Regions from separate parts of the Ammoniphilus soli genome, predicted to be linked through region 1. Evidence: riboswitches for the same ligand, from Rfam matches in the RefSeq annotation. Region 1 holds a riboswitch; each other region holds the start of a gene.
The links. Region 1 has a riboswitch for cobalamin ahead of cobO (cob(I)yrinic acid a,c-diamide adenosyltransferase). Riboswitches for the same ligand answer to the same signal wherever they lie in the genome.

Region 1 (4,837 bases):
TGGGCTGAGTCCTGCGCAAAAGGGTTTGATGGTTGGAATTCCGGTTCTCGGCGGTGCTTTGTTGCGCATTCCCATGGGATTATTGGCGGACCGGTTTGGCGGGAAGAAAATGGGGATGATTGGGATGGTCCTGACGATGATTCCTCTGACCTGGGGATGGTTGTTTGCAGACAGCTTAAGTCAAATTTTTGCCCTCGGATTTTTGCTTGGGATCGCAGGGGCAAGTTTTGCAGTCGCTTTACCCTTAGCGAGCCGCTGGTATCCAAAGGAACATCAAGGATTGGCGATGGGGATTGCCGGAGCGGGCAATAGCGGAACGGTGCTTGCTATGTTGTTTGGACCGCGCATTGCCCAGGTTTATGATTGGCAAACCGTTTTTGGATTAGCTCTAATCCCTCTTGTCTTGGCATTTATCGTGTTCGCCATCTTTGCCAAAGACTGTCCGACGGCGGCAAAGCCAATGAAGTTTTCTGAGTACTTGCGCGTGATGAAGCAAAAAGAACCATGGTTATTCGCTTTTTTCTACAGTCTTTCCTTCGGGGGATTTGTTGGTCTTACAAGTTATCTGACTCTTTTTTTCTTTGACCAATATGGAATCAGTAAAGTTAGAGCGGGGGATTTCGTGACCTTGGTTGTGTTTGCCGGAAGCTTTGTTCGTCCAATCGGAGGTTTCTTGGCGGATAAATTCGGTGGGATGAAATTGATTGTCATTTTGTTTGCTGGAGCAGCCATGACGATGTTTATTGTAGGGACGCTGCCTCCTGTTTACATCGCTTTGTCCTTGCTTTTTGTGACTTTAATCTTTATGGGAGCAGCCAATGGGGCTCTGTTCCAAGTCATTCCTGTCAGGTTCCCTAAAGAAGTAGGTTTATTGACCGGTTTTGTCGGGGGAATTTGAAGGAAGTCATTTTAGAGGTGAAACGAAGCTCGGAGCAAGTAGCCAACTCAGCGGAAGAGCTGACGGCAGGGGCGGAGCAAACCTCTCAAGCGACGCAGCAAATCGCCTCCACGATCCAAGAAGTTGCTGCAGGAGCGGAGAAGCAGGTAGCAAGCATGGAGGAAAGCGCCCAAATGCTATCGGATATGTCCCAAGGCATCCTTCAAATCGCCAATTCGACTCAGAAGGTATCCGCTTCGTCTGCTCATACTTTAGAGCAAGCGAAGGTAGGGGCAGAAGCCATCTCTTCTGCTTCCGAGCAAATGGGTTCTATCCATGAAACAATGAATGGCTTGGCACATGTTGTTAAGGGACTCGGTGAAAGATCCCAGGAAATCGGCAAAATCCTCGAGGTCATTACAGGTATTGCTGCCCAAACGAACCTATTGGCGCTTAATGCAGCGATTGAAGAGGTTTCGGCTAACATCGAGCAAATGTCCGCAAGCAGCGAACAAGTGGTAGAATCAATGGACACCATTACTGGCATTGCTCAGAACTCCTCGGCAGGAACCCAGCAGATTTCCTCGGCTGTTCAAGAGCAGCTGGCAACGATGGAAGAAATCACATCAGCAGCCTTCTCCCTATCTAGGATGGCAGAGGACCTTCAAAAGATGGCAGGGAAATTTAAGATCTAAAAGAGATACATAGAGGCCTGATCATGGAATATGGCTTCCACGGTCAGGCCTTTACGTTCTACGGAATAAGGATGAATAAGCTTCTCCGATTAATCCTCCTTATTCCGCATAAATTCCCTAGCTTTACATCAACCCTCCGGGTTAAATTTGATAAAATCATTTTATCAAATTTGAGGGTTTACCCCTTGATGTAAAGCTAGGGAAAAGGCTTCCTCTAAAGGTGGTCTGGCTACTCTGAATTGCTTCAATAAAGCTTTTTTTATGATACAGAAGAGGTCATGTACGCCTTGGCAATCAGGAAATCGACGAGCTGATCCCAGTGGGTGACCCTCTGAAATTGAGAAATGTGGCGATTCCATGGATGATCGAAGATAATCTTGGTTTTAACGGGGGATTTGAGAATATTATGGGGGCCGTCATCTACAATAATATCCCCTACTATCAAATCCTTGCGATGAGTGAGAACTAGGTTGGGCTTTGATAAAAAGGATAGGTTTTCACGAATCCAGTGATATTTATCCTGGAAGGCATAATGCTCGCTTGCTGTAACAAACACAATATCGTAGTAGAGGGACAGCTCCTTAATACCTTCAATCGCGCCTTCTTTTGCCGGCAGATTCCGAAAGAAACCCGGTTCCTTATTGATTTCCTCAAAGATCATATGCATGATCTCCGGTGGAAGTATGCTTGAAAGATCCCACTTTGTCCATTCTTCCCGGTCATAAAGAGTCCCAGTCTTCTCATAGATCCGTTTTATCCAGGTGGAGGATTGGTCGACAGTTACGTCATCCATGTCTAAAAGAAGAACTTTATTCCGATTGGCAATGGTCATTCATTTTCTCCTTTCATCTGCGGCTCACAAGATGCTGCTAAATAATGCGTCGAAATTTGACCCTACGAATAAGAGGTGATTTTGTCGTGTTATCATATATAGATTTTAAGCAGGGGGTTTAGAACTCATTTAACAGATTAAAATTTTGTTAAAGTTGCCCCGACAGTGAATTACTTTTTTAGAGTGTTTTATATCATAATCAGGTCACTCCCATATGGTGCGAAGCCACATTATTTTCTTCGCCTAAATATGGAAAAAGGACGAAAACTCTTAATGAGTGAAGTGAATTGAATGGGAAGGTTTGGAGAATCGGTTTGATGGGCCAAGAGCAAGCCGCCGTTTTTCAGCCGCAAGCTTAGAAACCCTATTGCTGAAATCGCAAAAATTCACTATAATTACAGCTAAACTAGAATATGATGGTAAACAGGTCTTCATCTTGAAGGATGAAGTTAATAGGGAAGGATGGTGATTGGCAGCCTCATCTGGGATGAGATGCCAAGATTCCAACGCGGTCCCGCCACTGTAAATGGGGAGCTTTTCTCGGGTTATCCACTGTCTTTATGGAGATGGGAAGGAAGAGGAAAGCGATTGATCCATGAGCCAGGAGACCTGCCTGTTTGCGGATTGTGCTTTCCTTCGGGTTAAAGGAAAAGGCCAGGACGATAGATTTTTAGCAGCCTTGGTTCCCTATGGAGTCAAGGCTTTAATTTTTGTTTTGTTTTTTCGAGAGGGGGAGAGACATGGATAAGCCGGATAAGCAGCGCGGACTCGTTTTGGTTTATACCGGGGACGGCAAGGGCAAAACAACGGCAGCGTTAGGAGTGGCCTTGCGAGCAGCAGGACGAGGGAAAAAGGTTTTAATCATCCAATTTATCAAGTCTCCTGAGCGGACCTATGGGGAGAAAATCGTGCTGGACAAGCTGGGAATAGAAATTTATCAAAAAGGAATAGGTTTTACCTGGACCAAGACACCGGAGGAACATCGCAACGCCCTGAGGGAGGCCTGGGAGTTTACCAGGATGAAGGTTAAGCGGGGTACCTATGATGTGGTCATTTTGGATGAGCTGAACAATGCTTTGGCCATTTCTGCATTCCCCGTCGCTGATGTTCTTCCTTTGCATGAAGTAATAGAGTGGATTAAAGAACGCCCCTACGGGATGCATATGGTCATTACGGGGCGCAGCGCGAAACCGGAGATGATTGATGCTGCTGACTTGGTTACCGAGATGAAGCCGGTCAAGCATTACTATAACGAAGGGATTCCTGCGGTTTTGGGGATTGAGTTCTGATGGGCTGGATCGAGCGTTTTGGGCATGGCGGCGATGTAATGACGGCTGCGGCAGCCTTTCAAAAGGATCCTTCCCAGCTTCTTGATTTTAGCGCGAACATTAATCCGCTGGGTCCACCTCAGAGGGTGGTCAAGCAGATTCAGGAACATCTATTATCTATCGTTCATTACCCTGACCCGGCTCATCGATTGTTTCGGAAGAAGCTTGCTGAGAGGCTAGGCGTAAATGAACAGGAAATTATAATTGGAAATGGAGCGGCGGAGTGCATGGCGTTGGCCCTTTTGGCTCTTCAGCCTAAGAAGGTAGGGGTCGTCTATCCCTGTTTTTCCGAATATGCCCAGTTGGCTAAGCAATTCGGGTCTGAAGTGGTCGGCATATACGGAAGAGAAGAGCTTCAATTTCGGCCGGATCAGGATGAGATGCGAGCTTTATTCCAAGGGACGGAACTTGTATTTATTGGACACCCCAACAACCCGACGGGGATTCTTTATTCCATGGAGGACTTGACTCGTTTGGCCGAGTGGACGGAAGAATTTGGAACGGGTTTGGTGATTGATGAAGCGTTTATCGATTTTTTGCCCGAAGAGAGACAGATCACTATGCTTTCTCGCCTTGGCCAATTCCCTCGGCTGATTATAGTCCGATCGATGACAAAGTTTTATGCGATACCCGGCCTTCGTCTTGGATTTGCCCTCGGCCATCCTAAGGTCATAAAAGGCATGACGGGAAAACAGGTCACATGGAGCGTTAATAGTCTGGCGCTTCAGGCGGGAGAGCTTTGTCTTCAGGAGCAGGAATATGAGAGGGCTACAATCCGTCTGATCAAAGAAGAGAGGAATTATCTGATCCGGGAGTTAGCAGGCTTTTCAGGTTGGAAGGTATGGCCGGGAGAGGCCAACTTTTTGCTTGTCCGCCTCCCTGCCCATTGGAAGGCGGATGATCTGCAATGGGCGCTTGGCTGCAAAGGAATCATGATTCGCAGCTGCTCCATGTATCCTGGCTTGACTCCGCAGGATATCCGTCTCGCGGTGAGATCGAGGGAAGAAAATGACCGTCTTCTTTCCGCTCTCCAAGAAGCAGATCAGGAAAGGCGGGAATGCCAATGAGCCTCATCCTCGTTACGGGAGGCGTTCGTTCAGGGAAA
Region 2 (4,837 bases), on a different contig from region 1:
CCCCTTATCAGGGCTTGGAGGATTTGCCAAATGATCCAGGGGTGTTTCCTAGAATATAGCTGGGATCAGGGCGGGGAGTAAGGCCGGGAGATCGGAAGTAAGTGGACATTCGACAACTATATCTCCAAACCATGGTCCATCTTGAGCGTTTAGGTGGAAAATCGACCACTATTCGCGCTGAAATGGGCTAAATGATGCCACTGAAGTGAATTAGGTGGCGCTTCTCCAGCTATATCGATTTTTTCTAGTTCAATTTTGATTTTAGGTGTCGTTTTTCCGCTTATTCAAAATGGGGGTGATTGGTACGTCCCGGTTACGTACCAATCACCCCCAATTCCTACAGAATATCTTCAAGGAAAGCCAGAAACTCTTTTTTCGATTTAGGGTAGTTGTATGGCTCTCGGCTTTTTTTTCTTATGACTTGCTCATAAACCTCCATCATCCAGGGCTTTTCTAGATGGCTTTGTTCCAAGATATCTGTTTCCTGGAACACCAGCTCCGGCTTTCCTTTGGAAACCATTTTCCCATCATGCAAAATGATCACCATATCCGCCCATTCATAGGCTAGATTCACATCATGAGTGGAGAGAATCATGGTTCTGTCTGGTGTGGCCAATTGGCAAAGCACGTCCATTATCTTTTTGGCATAGTACGCATCCAGACCAGCCGTCGGCTCATCCAGCACCATGATTTCCGGATTCATGGCCAAGATTCCCGCGATGGCTACTCTTTTTTTCTGCCCGATGCTTAGGAAATGGGGCGGCTTATCTTTCAAGCCTGCAGTCTCAGTCAACTCCATAGCGTCTTGACCAACCTTCTCTATTTCTTTTGCTGATAGCTTTAAGTTTCGCGGGCCGTAGGTAATATCCTCATACACTGTCGTTGAAAACAGCTGCGAATCTGGATTCTGGAACACAATCCCCACATGTTTGCGGAGCAAGCTCATCTCCTTGCGGCTGTAGGACAGATTCTCTCCCTTCCAGCGCATCACTCCGCTAGTAGGTTTCAGGATTCCATTGAGGTGTAAGAAAAATGTGGACTTCCCCGCACCATTATTGCCCAACAGGGCAATCTTTTTTCCTTTTTCAATGGTCAGGGAAATATCCTGAAGAGCGATGGTCCCATCAGGATATTTATAAGAGATATGTTCTAATTCAAGAATGGGGACAGACATAAAAGGAAACTCCTCGTTATTATCATTTTGACAGCTAGAGGGTACTTAGCAAAGCAAGAAGGAACACAGAACAGCCAATGACTATCCAGTGCTTGCGCTTATATGGCTGAGCGATATCAATGGGATACATCTCTTCTCCCCCCCGTGAATCCATGGCAATTTGCAGCTCTCTTGCCGACTGCAGCGCCTTGATAAATAATCCCACAATAAGCTGAGCCAAAGAAGCAAGCCAATCTCTATAGCTTCTATACCCCAACCGGCTTGCTTGGGCGATATAGATCTCCTGACTTTTCTCAAGCAATACAAAAATAAAACGGTACGTGAAGGCTACTAACTCAATAAAAAGGGAGGGAACCCTGGCCTTTTGCATCATCCAAAGCAGATCTGGCAATGGTGTAGTCAAGATCAGCAGATACATGCAGCTAATGCATGCCAAAACCGTAGCGATCAGTTGCAATCCTTTCAGAACGCTTTCCCCTGTCACGTAAATTTGCCACAAGGCCACCCTGATGTCCCATAAGGAGCCAGTCAAGGCAACCTCAATGGGAGCTATGGACAAAACTAGGGTTATAACGCTGGTCAGAAGAAAAAAGAAAGGAAGCATTAAGAGTTTTATATAAAATTGCCAAGGAATTTTAGCCTGCAGGAGAAGCACGGCACTCATCACCATAAAGGTAACAAGTGCAATACTCAGGCTTTTCGTAATTAGGGAAAACAAGAGATAGGATAAACAGAAAGCCGCTTTCTCCATTGGGTGAATGCTTCTTAATGGACTGGTATGGGAATATTTATCGACCTGTAGCATGTGGCAGCTTGTTCTTAGACTCCATGGAGTATTTTTTTCGGGCACGCCCATAGCCTACGACATAGCCAATCACGAGGGCCCCCATCGCCGCTTGAAGGGAAAATAACAGGCTCTCGGTTTCCCCGCCCGGCGGCTCCCATATCGCATCGAACCACGGCTTATAGTCAGGCGCGATCTCCCCGATCGCTTCCTCGGCTTGCCCATCGGCCCCTCCGAATTCAGAATCCTTTTGCATTAATAAGGGAATAACGGCAATCATAACAGCAAGGAAAAGCAGCAGAATATTTTTTTTCAATTAGCGCACCTCCTTTACGGGAATTTTTAGCCATTTTAATTCGCTCATATTATATTTGCTAATCAAGTTCATCACGATGACGGTCAATAACCCCTCACTTATGGCAATCGGAATTTGCGTTAGGGCAAAGATGCTGGAAAACTTGGCAAACGAAGCCATTGCTCCTCCTACCTCAGCCGGAAAAGCAAGCGCCAGTTGAAGGGAGGTAACCAAATACGTGCCCAGATCGCCCAGCATGGCTGCTAAAAAAACAGCGACGGAAAAGGATACCTTCAGCCGGAGGCTAAGCACATAAACGCCATAGGCAACAAAGGGCCCGACGACGGCCATGGAGAAAGCATTGGCTCCTAGTGTAGTAAGTCCTCCATGGGCGAGCAGCAAGGCTTGAAACAAAAGAACAATCGTACCAAGAACACCCATGGCTGTTGGCCCGAACAAAATGCTTCCAAGACCTACCCCTGTTGGGTGGGAGCTGCTTCCTGTAACCGATGGGATTTTTAAAGCCGATAATACGAAAGCAAAAGCACCAGATAAGCCGAGCATGGTTTTCAGCTCAGGATGTTCTTTAATTTTGCTGCGAATAGAACGGAACCCCACGATCAGAAAAGGTATGGTCAGCAGCCACCAGAAAATCACCCAGCCTAGGGGCAAAAAACCCTCCATAATATGCATTGCATAGGCTGGTTCAGAGGAGTTGGCCCAGAAATAAACGGTTAGGGCCGCAATCAGCAAAATTGGTAATGACACTAATGGTTTTTTCATTTTTCCCCTCCATAGTAAACATAAAAAAGCACCCAACCTTCGAGGGTTGAGTGCTGAGAAATTGCATTCACGGAACTGAAAAATTACACGTACTTGCACACGTGACGTTCCTTTTTGCAAACACCTCCCTATTTCCCGTAGGTTTTGTTCCAATTGGACTAGGCAGGTCTCCTGACTCATCATCACCGCTTCCTGCACCTTCCCGTCCCAGCTTTCAGACAGTGGCCATTTGCAGGTTGCTCCGATTTACAGTGGCGGGAACCGTGCCGGGATTTCACCAGCTTCCCTATTAAGCAATACGTGACACAGCGTGAACCACGTAATACACCTATCCATAAATTTTAGGATATTCATTTGTTAGTTCTAACTATATTTCAGAATGGCAAAGATGTCCATATAAAACTTTTCAGACGGCAGACTTTCGATCATAAACTAGGAAGGTATGAGGATAAGTATTCTTCTCGTCAGTTTCTCCATCCGTTCTCGAACACTCTACCCAATCTTCGAGGTGAAGCTCGGGGAGAAAGGTATCTCCCTCAAATTCTTCATCAATGAGAGTAAGGTAAAGCCTGTCCACAACAGGCAAGAATTCTTTAATGATCTCTGCGCCGCCGATCACAAAAAGCTCTTCCCCTTTAAATGCAGCCAGGGCCTCCTCAATAGAATGAAGAACCATACAGCCCTCAGGCTGATAATCTTTTTGACGAGTTAGGATGACATTTTTCCTTCCTGGAAGCGGCCTCCCCATCGATTCAAACGTCTTCCTTCCCATGAGTACCGTATGCCCCATCGTCGTGCGCTTAAAATAGGCCAAATCGGCTGGCAGGTGCCATGGCATCTTATTATCCTTTCCGATCACCCGATTCCTGGACATAGCGACTATCACTGAAATCATACGGAAACCTCTCCTTTAATGTGCGGATGAGGATCATAGTTTTGAAGCTCAAAATCTTCATATTTAAAGTTAAAGATGTTCTTGACTTCCGGATTAAGAACCATCACCGGTAAGGATCTTGGTTCTCTGGTCAATTGCAGCTTGACTTGCTCGAGATGATTCGCATAGATGTGAACATCCCCAAAGGTATGAACAAAATCTCCTGGCTCAAGGTCACACACCTGCGCGATCATCATCGTTAGCAGAGCGTAGGATGCGATGTTAAAGGGAACGCCTAGGAAGACGTCCGCTGATCTTTGGTATAGCTGACAAGAAAGTTTTCCTTCGGCAACATAAAATTGGAATAATGCATGGCAGGGAGCTAGCGCCATTTTAGGAATATCGGCTACATTCCACGCACTGACGATAAGTCTCCGGGAATCAGGATTAGTTTTGATGTCTTTAATTACTTGTTCGATCTGATCGATAGTTGAACCATCTTCACAAGCCCACGATCTCCACTGCTTCCCGTAAATCGGGCCTAGCTCTCCGTCTTCCTTTGCCCATTCCCTCCAGATTCTGACGCCTACCTCTTCCAGTTCATTATTATTGGTAGACCCTTTTAAGAACCATAAAAGTTCATGAATAATCGATTTGAGATGAAGCTTTTTCGTGGTTATAAGCGGGAATCCTTCTTTTAAGTTAAACCGCATTTGATATCCAAATGTACTGATGGTACCGGTGCCTGTCCGGTCATCTTTTCTGACTCCGTTGTCTAGAATATGTTTGCATAAGTCAAGATATTGTTTCATAGGGCGTTGATCACCTCATCAATCACTTAATATGGCAATTCGATATCGTAGTAGCGGTATTATGAAAATTTACTTTTCATCGATCATTAATTGTCTGTACCATGACCGCTTATCT
Region 3 (4,837 bases), on a different contig from region 1:
CCCGTTATCTAAATACTCCAGATCAACAGAAACTAAGCGATGCAGCGATAAAGGGGATGGTACAAGCACTCCAGGATCCCCACACAACGTTTTTTCACGATCAAGAGTTCTCTGACTTTTTGGGTTACGTGGAAGGCGTCTACTCTGGTATTGGCGTAGAGCTTAATTTACAAGAGGGAAAAATGGTTGTGCAGGAAGTATACCCTGGTTCCCCTGCAGCAAAAGCAAATATTCAATTGGGAGATACGATCCTTTCAGTCAATGGGGTAGAAGCAGTGAATGAAGGCGTCATTGTCGCTGTAGCTTATTTGCAAGGTCCAGAGGGAAGTACAGTTTCTGTAGAATTTAAACGAGATGACGAAATACAAACGGTAGAATTAACAAGACAAAAAGTTCATATTCCTCTCGTTAAATCCAGATTAAGAGGTTCGTATGGTTATTTGTCGCTTTCGACCTTTAATGAGGAATCAGTAGGATTATTTAAACAGGAGCTGGCTAAACTTCAAAGGAATAATATGAAAGGGTTAGTTCTTGATCTAAGAAATAATCTAGGAGGTACTTTAGAATCGGCTCTGCAATTTTCCGGTTTTTTTATTGAAGATGGTACGATTGTCATTATGAAGGAGAAAGATGGAAATGAAAAGGAATTAAAGATTAAAAACGGATCAGATTGGCAGCTCCCGCTTGTCATTCTGGTCAATGAAAATACGGCAAGTGCTGCTGAATTGATCGCTTCGGCATTGCGAGACAATGGAAAAGCCAAGGTCATCGGTGCTCTAACCTATGGGAAGGGAACGGTTCAGGAAGCCATCCCTCTTGGAACTGGAGGAGTCTTAAAGCTCACGGTTGAAGAGTACTTTAGCCCTAATCATACTGTGATTCACAATGTAGGGTTATATCCGGATATTTTTGTTGATGATCCAATAGAGCAGCTTCAAGCAGCTTTTTATGTCCTGAAAAATAATAGTAGAATTATATTAAGATCAGCAGGAGACGTTCTGATTAATGGAGAAAGAGATGAAAGCCCGATAGAATTAGCCTTTCAAAAGAAGGGAACGTGGTATCTTTCGATGCGTAAGATGGCTTACTTGTGGAATGGAAAAGTAAGTTATGATATAGAACGCCATGAGGTATCCCTTCAATTAGGGACTAAAAATCGAACCTATAAAATTGGAAATACACCATCTTTGACCATAAAAGATGGTGTTGCTTATCTAGCTTTAGATGAGGTGTTGAGGAGATACGATGGCATTCAAATGAAGAATGCTCAGGGAGCTCTTGTACTCTATAAAAGTAGCCTCGAAGAATATTAAGGTCATGCAGTGATAGGGGAGTATAAATTTAAGATCGATTATAAGTCTAATTATCCATGGTGTATTGAAATGTAGTGCTATCCGAACTAACGTGATATTCTCTTGAAAGAAGAGCTGTCCTCCTCAAGGGAGACAGCTCAATGTATTATTTGCTATAAAAACTAGTCCTACCCTTTAATATTCAAATAGTACCCTTGAAACTACCACGTGTTTTTTTTCTACACTCCTATTCATTAGCAATCCCTTCTATTTTTCCCTTCCATTGACGCCCATGTGAATGCTTGCTAATATTTAGAGAATGAATGATAGATTTCCAAGATTGTTCAGGTGTCGATTATCGACAGAAAGAGGGAATCCGGTGTCGAATCCGGAGCGGTCCCGCCACTGTAATAGGGATCTGCCTTAGCATAAAGCCACTGGATGAATATCCGGGAAGGGATAAGGCGGAGATGAACTAGAGCCAGGAGACCTGCCTGAACAACAGATGGCCCGTCCTACGAGGAATAGGAAGGTTTATTTCTGCATGTCATCGTTTTGGATGTGGATAACCTTCTTCGTGTTCGGGGAAGGTTTTTTCAATTACAACAAGAAAAGAGGGAAGATGATGAGAAGGGGAGATTGGAGAAACAAAGGCTTGGCGGTATGCCTGGCTTGGGTGATGCTCTTGATAACCGTTCTAGGCGGTTTTTCATCCCAGGCAGTTGCCTCGAATCAAGGCAATGTAAAAGTTAGAGTAGAAGGAAGCATCCAAACCCTTGCCAATGTACAGGTGCAAGCAGGGCCTACAGCGCTGGATGCGCTGATTGCTGCGATGGGTGAAAGTCAGCTGGATATCGAGCAAACCCAATATGGGAGCAATATAAATGCGATATCCGGCGAGAGAAGAACAGAAGATTATTCCAGTTCGTGGTGGTATTACGTGAAGCGCGGAGGTAGTTACGAGTATCCATCCGTCACCGCGGACCAATTTTCGATATACCCTGGCGATGAAATTGTGTTCTATTATTCGACATGGGGAGTGACGAAGATCCCTGATGTTCGTTATCAACCCGTTGTCTTAGAAGGACAAACCGTCACCCTTTCCGTTTATGGGGAAGATGGTGAGCCTACCGTCGGGGCCAGTGTTTATTTTGAGAATCAGGTGTTTTCGATTGATCAGCATGGACAGGCGGTGCTGCCTGGACAGCCTGTAGGAAACTATTCTTTCACTGTTCGACATGAAGAAGATGGCATTCAGAAGCTTGTCCGGACGGACGAGCTGTACCTTCAGGTTGTTTCGGATATGGTGGAACGTGATCTTGCTCCACCTGCCTTCAAAGGCAACACCTATGATAGCGACCGAAAAGTATTAATGGTGACAGGTGATCTTCAGGAACCTTCCTTGGCTTGGGATAGTACGGAGAAGCTGACTGTTGAGGTAACAATTCAAAAAGGGGATTTTTCTCAGACCAGGCGGACTGAGGCACAGAATTATGCTCCTTACCTTATTGTTTTCACAGGCATTGATCCAGGTGAATATACCATTTCGCTGAAAGCTATAGATCAGTATGGGAACGAAAGCGTGCCCGATGTTAGGCAATTTAGTTTAAGCAAGGAGACCTCTACAGAGCAAGCCGCCCTCACGAAGGCGATCGCTTACCTGAAAACGAAACAAAAAGCGAATGGCCGATTTGATGACTGGACCGCGATGGCGTTAGCCCAGGCGGGGGAGAATCTTCAATCTTCCTTATTCACGAAAGACGGCAAGCAGTATGTGGACCATTTAAAAGCAGATGTTCAGGCTTTAGCTCCCAATGTAAGCTATACAACGGACTATGCGCGCCTTGCGATGGCTGTATCGGCAATCGGGCAAGATCCGCGAGATTTTTACGGGATCAATCTCATTGACGTATTAAAGTCGAGAGTGGACAATAACGGGCATTATGGCTTAGAGTCTGAGCGGACATGGGTTAACAGCCATGCTTGGGCAATCCTGGCGCTTCACGCGGCGGATGAGCCGGTACCTCAGGCTGAGCAGGCGAAAGCTTGGCTGGTTCAGCAGCAAAATGCGGATGGGGGATGGGGCTTTAGCACGGATTATTCTTTCACAGATCCTGATATGACCGCTTATGCGATTCGCGCCTTAGCCGCCTTAGGCGTTGGTTCTAGTGATGGAGCGGTACAAAAGGCAGTTGACTATTTTAAAACGCTTCAAAACCAGGATGGTGGTATGAAGCAGGGATGGACCGCTTCTTCATCGAACGTGTTCACCACGACGGAAGTGATTAAGGCTCTTCTTGCTGTATTCTTAAGCCCAACTTCCGACACCTGGAAAAAAGGAGATAACCATCTCATTTCCTACCTTCTCTCCAACCAGGAACTGAATGGCCAACTCGCCAACGAGAGAGGGACTAGCGGGCTGGCTTCTATTTTAATGGACATGGGATTCCGACCTGAATCAACAAATTTAGTTGGCGGTGAAACAACCTCTCCTAGCGGAACGCTTTCTGTCAAAATGACCATTACAGGAAGAAATGGAGAAAACTTCTTCAACCGTTCCTTAAGCTTACCTAAGGGCTCTACGGTCATGGACGCGATATTGAAGGCGAATCAAGAAGATCCTTCCCTGCAGGTAAGAACGAACAGCTCTGAAACCTATGTTTCAAGTATCAAAGGACAGGAAGCGGAAGGACTAATTGGATGGAACTATCGTTTGAATGGCGTGAAGCCCGATACGATTGGGGCAGCGGAAATGCCGCTCTCGGATGGCGACCAGATTGAATGGTTCTGGGCTTCAGCAAGTGAGGGGGCTTATGCAAACCAGATAAATCCAATTCCGGCAGGAACACCGCAAGAGGTGATCGAACGTTTAAGCGTGCAGCTGGAAGACCTTCTCAACGATACAGGGTCCAAAGTGATCGGTGAAGATCGCCTCAGCGGTGAAGGGTTGAAAAAACTGACGGAATTCATTCAAAATAACCGGTTCGAGCTCAAGCAAAAGGTAGAGATCGATAAGGATACAGTCATTAAGGATGAGCAAGAGGAGCTGGTGTTATACATCCCTGCTCAGTCCCTCACAACGGAGACCGAAATCACGGCTCGGAAGTGGAAAGCAGAAGAGACCGATGTTCTAAAACACGCAAAATATGTTTCGCCGATTTATGAATTTGGACCGGCTGGTACTTACTTCGAAAAGCCGATTGCGATTCAATTGAAAGTAGCTATTCCGGAAGCTGCAAGTGTGGATCACCTGATCTTGGCTTGGTATGATGAAGAAAAGAAGCGTTGGATACCTATACCGTCTGTCCTGGATATCTCTCAAGGGGTGATAGTTGGGACGGTTGATCACTTTACGAAGTTTGCGGTCTTAAAAAGCCCAGAATTCCCGGATGTAACAGCGTCCTACCATTGGGCGGAGGATGCCATCTACAGCTTGGCCCAGCAGAACGTGATCCATGGGATAAATGGTGCGTTTCAACCCGGGGGGGCGATAAAGCGAGGGGAATTTATGACCCTACTTGCGAAAGCCTTGCATCTGGATGAGT
Region 4 (4,837 bases), on a different contig from region 1:
AGAAAGGATATCCTATTTTTTCCTTTTTGGGGGTACGAGTTGTACTTAGCTTGATGGGCATGGGGTAAGTCCGAGATAAGTCCAAAAACGGCCACAGGGATGGATTTTGTTGGAAAATATATAAATTAGGCTACTTCAAATGAAAGTAATGTTTATACTAAGCCCCGATAAACAACAAAGTGGCAATCCAGAACGATGAAAATAACATCTGGATTGCCACTTTTTATTGAACTATTGATCCCGGTTAGATGAATAAAGACCCTTATAGACAATGATATTAAAGATCAGTCAATAAAAAGCCACCCTAAAATGGATGGCAACAGATTTTAGCTAGTCAGGAAATTTTTTAAGAGGTTGCTTATTCATTATACTAAAATAGTCTGAAATGACCGATCGCATTTATTTTTGCATCTTCAATACTCCTAAAGGACTTTGAATTGAAGGAGAAAAATGTTTATCTTGATAAGTATAACTAACATGGGGATGCAGAATCTTTCCTTCATCAAATAGATGACAACGGACTATTTCAGTTCCAATCTCTGGTGTAATCCCTCTATACCATATTCCTTCTGGGTAAACAATCACGACGCACGCATCCTCACATCGCCCATTACATTTAGTGCGCGTCGTATGAATTTTATTATCTGCTCCAAGCGCTTTAATCTCTTGTCTGATCGCTAGAGTCACTTCTTCCGCCCCATTTTTCATACAACTTCCACCATTACAGATCAATACATGGTGCCGAGTTTCAGACAAATTCCAAGTCGTCATAACCATACATCCCCGCTAAAGAAATTGATACACTCAAGCATGCATAAACTACAAAACTACATTAGTTAGAGCTACTTCGGTAGTCCTCCCCATATCTAGGTACAACCGTCTCCGAAAAGAAGGTAATGTGTGTTTTATTGGTAATGGGATGTATAGTGACTTCCGTTTCTACCTCAAAAACATCACGAATGAGATCTGGACGGAGGACCTCCCTCGGAGTGCCTGATGTTACGATTTGACCCGATTTAATCACATATAGACGATCACAATACATGGCAGAAATATTTAAATCGTGCAAAGCTGCCAGAACCGTGATGCCAAGAGATTTAATAAGATCCATTATTTGTAGTTGATAGCGAATATCAAGATGGTTGGTAGGTTCATCCAAAATGAGAAGTCTTGCTTGTTGAGCCAACGCTCTTGCAATAAGCACCCTCTGTTTTTCTCCCCCAGATAACGTCATATAGCTACGATCAGCAAAATCTCCCATACCCACGCGAGACAATGCTTCTTTAACAATATATAGATCCTCGCAAGTATCAAACTCAAATAGTCGTTTATGTGGAGAACGACCCATCTGAACGATTTCACGAACTGAAAAATCAAATTCAACGGGAGATTCCTGTCGAACCACAGCCATACATTGTGCAGTTTGGCGAGCAGATAAAGTAAAGATGTCGTTTTCATCCAACTTGATGATTCCAGCATCAGGTTCTATCATTCGATATACACTTTTTAGTAGCGTGGATTTCCCACTTCCATTTGGACCAATTAGACCAACAAATTCTCCCGTTTTTACGTCTAATCCAATGTTTTCTAAAAGCACTCTCTTTTGGATACTAATTGAAAGATTTTGCACCATGAGATTCATCTTCCGTCACCTCCGAATGAATAAGTGCTTTTTCGCATTTGCCAAATAAAGAATGGTCCACCACACAAAGAAGTGATAATACCAATCGGAATTTCTTCGGGTGCGAACAACAGTCTTGCTATAACATCACACCAAATAACAAAAATGGCACCAAATAATACACTTACAGATAAAACACGACGATGATCAGAACCCACCAGGAATCGGACAAGATGAGGCATCATTAGCCCAACAAAACCAATAGCACCACTAACGGCTACAATAACGCCAGTTAGAAGAGCCGTTATGATTAAAAGAAGTTTCCGAAATTGATCTGTATTCACTCCAAGTGTACTTGCTGTTTCCTCACCCATCAGTAAAACATTGAGTGATCTTGACTGAAGGAGAAGAACCACCGTGCCAACGATGACGGCAAGGGCTGGAAGGGTTAAATAGCCCCATTTTGCCCCTGTTAAACTTCCTTTGATCCAAAATAGCACAGAGCGAAGAGCAGACTCTTTCGGTGCGGCAAGAACAATGAGACTCGTTACTGCCAATAATACGGCTGAAATCGCAATTCCAGCGAGTAATAGCCGAACCGTTGAAATGCGTCCTCCCACTTGCGACAGGTGAAAAACACATAGCATGGATAATAGCGCACCAGTAAATGCCCCAGCGGAAAGTGCATATTGACCAAATATACTAAAGGCACCAAACAAAATCACCAACGTAGCGCCGACTGATGCACCAGAGGATACGCCCAAAATATAAGGATCAGCAAGAGAATTTCTAACAAGAGCCTGTATGGACACACCAACAACGGACAATCCTGCGCCGACAATTGCTCCCAATATTACTCTTGGAAAGCGGATATCCCAAATAATATGCTCTTGCGCCTTAGACCAATCAACTTGTACCCATTCCCCGATCATCGGGAGATGAGATAAGGCAATCCTCCATACCGTTTCAGGATGAATGGGAACAGGTCCAAGAGTAATAGCAATGGTCATTGAAACAAAAAGGATAATAATCAATCCAATAGAGAGGATAGGGAACCAAACCCAGTAGCTACTACTACTGGGTTTTTTCATTTCTATTTTACCGATGTTAGAACTATGATTAGATAACTCTTCCTTTTGGATGGAATTCTGCAAAGTATTTCACCTCTCCTCGTTAAACCACATGAACAGCTTACTTGAATTTTTCAGGATAGAATCCTTTTGCTAACGTTTCTAATGCACTCACATTTCTGACTCCCTCAAAAACACTTGATAGCGGAAGTACAACAAAACTTTTGTTTTTAATAGCCTTAACATCTGCCATTGCAGGATTATTTAATAAAAGTTTGATTTTTTCGTCTGCTGAGGTTTTACCATAATCATTAATCACAATAACCTCTGGATCACGCTTAACTACTTCTTCCCAACTTACCTTTGCCCAGTTTTTTTCGATATCATCAAACACATTTTTACCGCCTGCCATGGCAATCAGTGAAGTTTGTAACGATTGCCCAGCCGTAAACACGGTATCTTCTCCACTGTCAAAAACCAAAACACGAATCGGTTTTTCTACTTTTCCAACTTTGTTTTTGATCTCTTGTATATCTTTCTGCATGGATTGAACGAGTGCTTGCGCTTTTTGTTCGATATTAAAAATACGTCCAAGGTTCAGGATATCTTCATAAACATCTTCCATTTTTGCGGCAGTCACGTAAGTTCCTTTTGCTACATATGCTTTTATCCCATACTTAGCGAGATCATCCACTGCGGCTAATGCTTCTTTACCAGAAAATGCACTTTCACGTCCGTAAACGAAATCTGGATTTATCCCTAGTAATACTTCAAGAGAAGGATACTTTTCAGCGAGAACAGGTATCTTAGAGAATTTTTCCTTTAGTTCGGGAAGATATTCACCGTCACTATTATATGCAGTTCCAACTATATAATTTTCCAATCCAAGAGCTAACATAATTTCCGTTGTATGTTGATTTAAACTTACAACTCGTTTTGGTACTTCTTCAAAAGTGATCTCTCGATGATAATTTTGAATAGTAACGGGTTGATAGGCTTTTGGTTTCTCTGGTTCCTTTTGTTTGTCTTCAGTTTTTACTGGTTGCACCGAAGTTTCTTTTTCGCCTTGACCTGAACTATTGCATGCAGACAGAATAGAAACCATAACCATCATCCATACCAACAATGAGACACGTAATTTACAAGCCAATTTCATTCTTATCCCCCCTGTGTTAAATACTATACCTCTCTTCGATTGTTGTAGTTTCTACAAAAATATGACCACAACAACAAACAACAAAAAAAGCATCCCCCTTATTGGAAAGATGCTTTTACGTGCAACAAACGAATAGCTGATTTGATAAAACTTGTTCAAACCATTTCAGCATGTCACGTAACACCACCCCTATCTCCCGTAGGTTTTTATAGTGTTCTTCTTTATGGCAGGTCTCCTGACTTAGCCTCGACCATTTGTTCCCCCTTCCCAGTCCTTAAACCAGTGGGATACGAAACAGATGTCAGCATTACAGTGGCGGGACCGTGTCGGATTTAAACCGACTTCCCTTTTAAGCTACGATATTTATCGGTAGCACCATAAAGCACAATATTTAGTTGTTCAAGTGGTATTGTACTTCAAAATACAGGAGAATACTATTAAAATATTACTCTGTAAAATGAAATGATTTAAGATAATATATTCTATCCTTTTATTTAATATACATAATTCTCTCGTTGTTTCGTTTATCGAACTAAGAGGAAACTTCAGATGGTTTACCATAGGTCAAAGATCTTGATCAACCTTCCTTTTATAGAGATTCAATATTGATATTTTTAGCAAAATAAAAACCGCTAGTTAGCGGTTAGTGTGTAAAGAATTATTTGTTTTCTTCATATGCAATTAGAACTATGTTTTCGTTCGTATCTCGACGTATTTCTTCTTCTAGAGATTGAATTTTGTTTAGTTGATCGGCTGGTAAGGTAGCCACTGGAAAACTATTATCCATTTTGATTCCTCCTATATAGTATTTTATTAAAAGTATGGGCAAGGAACAGTTTATCTAAACGCGAAATCGTGCTTTCATTAACTCTTTACATCAGTTGCTATTGTATTAAAGTGTCTAGTATTATTACAGGAATGCTGCCCGTTAGCTGAGTAACCACATCTCATAAACGACGGTTTTTAAGATGGGGCTACTTATGGTTAATC

Region 2: it holds a riboswitch for cobalamin, as region 1 does, so the genes downstream of both, ABLT31_RS10410 (energy-coupling factor ABC transporter permease) here and cobO (cob(I)yrinic acid a,c-diamide adenosyltransferase) in region 1, are expected to answer to the same signal.
Region 3: it holds a riboswitch for cobalamin, as region 1 does, so the genes downstream of both, ABLT31_RS31735 (S-layer homology domain-containing protein) here and cobO (cob(I)yrinic acid a,c-diamide adenosyltransferase) in region 1, are expected to answer to the same signal.
Region 4: it holds a riboswitch for cobalamin, as region 1 does, so the genes downstream of both, ABLT31_RS33075 (ABC transporter substrate-binding protein) here and cobO (cob(I)yrinic acid a,c-diamide adenosyltransferase) in region 1, are expected to answer to the same signal.

Annotation. Positions count from the first base shown of each region.
Region 1 covers NZ_JBEGDL010000016.1:52,090-56,926, forward strand. The annotation lists gene ABLT31_RS24725 (nitrate/nitrite transporter) at 1-898, shown strand, start outside; gene ABLT31_RS24730 (methyl-accepting chemotaxis protein) at 895-1,572, shown strand; gene ABLT31_RS24735 (5' nucleotidase, NT5C type) at 1,832-2,404, opposite strand; cobalamin riboswitch at 2,813-3,035, shown strand; gene cobO (cob(I)yrinic acid a,c-diamide adenosyltransferase) at 3,145-3,693, shown strand; gene cobD (threonine-phosphate decarboxylase CobD) at 3,693-4,799, shown strand; gene cobU (bifunctional adenosylcobinamide kinase/adenosylcobinamide-phosphate guanylyltransferase) at 4,796-4,837, shown strand, end outside.
Region 2 covers NZ_JBEGDL010000004.1:20,393-25,229, forward strand. The annotation lists gene ABLT31_RS10390 (alpha/beta fold hydrolase) at 1-59, shown strand, start outside; gene ABLT31_RS10395 (energy-coupling factor ABC transporter ATP-binding protein) at 338-1,174, opposite strand; gene cbiQ (cobalt ECF transporter T component CbiQ) at 1,209-1,979, opposite strand; gene ABLT31_RS10405 (energy-coupling factor ABC transporter substrate-binding protein) at 1,963-2,274, opposite strand; gene ABLT31_RS10410 (energy-coupling factor ABC transporter permease) at 2,275-3,036, opposite strand; cobalamin riboswitch at 3,181-3,383, opposite strand; gene ABLT31_RS10415 (dihydrofolate reductase) at 3,443-3,931, opposite strand; gene ABLT31_RS10420 (thymidylate synthase) at 3,928-4,722, opposite strand.
Region 3 covers NZ_JBEGDL010000034.1:26,845-31,681, forward strand. The annotation lists gene ABLT31_RS31730 (S41 family peptidase) at 1-1,313, shown strand, start outside; cobalamin riboswitch at 1,622-1,804, shown strand; gene ABLT31_RS31735 (S-layer homology domain-containing protein) at 1,915-4,837, shown strand, end outside.
Region 4 covers NZ_JBEGDL010000039.1:39,899-44,735, reverse strand. The annotation lists gene ABLT31_RS33090 ((2Fe-2S) ferredoxin domain-containing protein) at 400-771, opposite strand; gene ABLT31_RS33085 (ABC transporter ATP-binding protein) at 833-1,642, opposite strand; gene ABLT31_RS33080 (FecCD family ABC transporter permease) at 1,639-2,712, opposite strand; gene ABLT31_RS33075 (ABC transporter substrate-binding protein) at 2,813-3,847, opposite strand; cobalamin riboswitch at 4,056-4,242, opposite strand; gene ABLT31_RS33070 (hypothetical protein) at 4,506-4,634, opposite strand.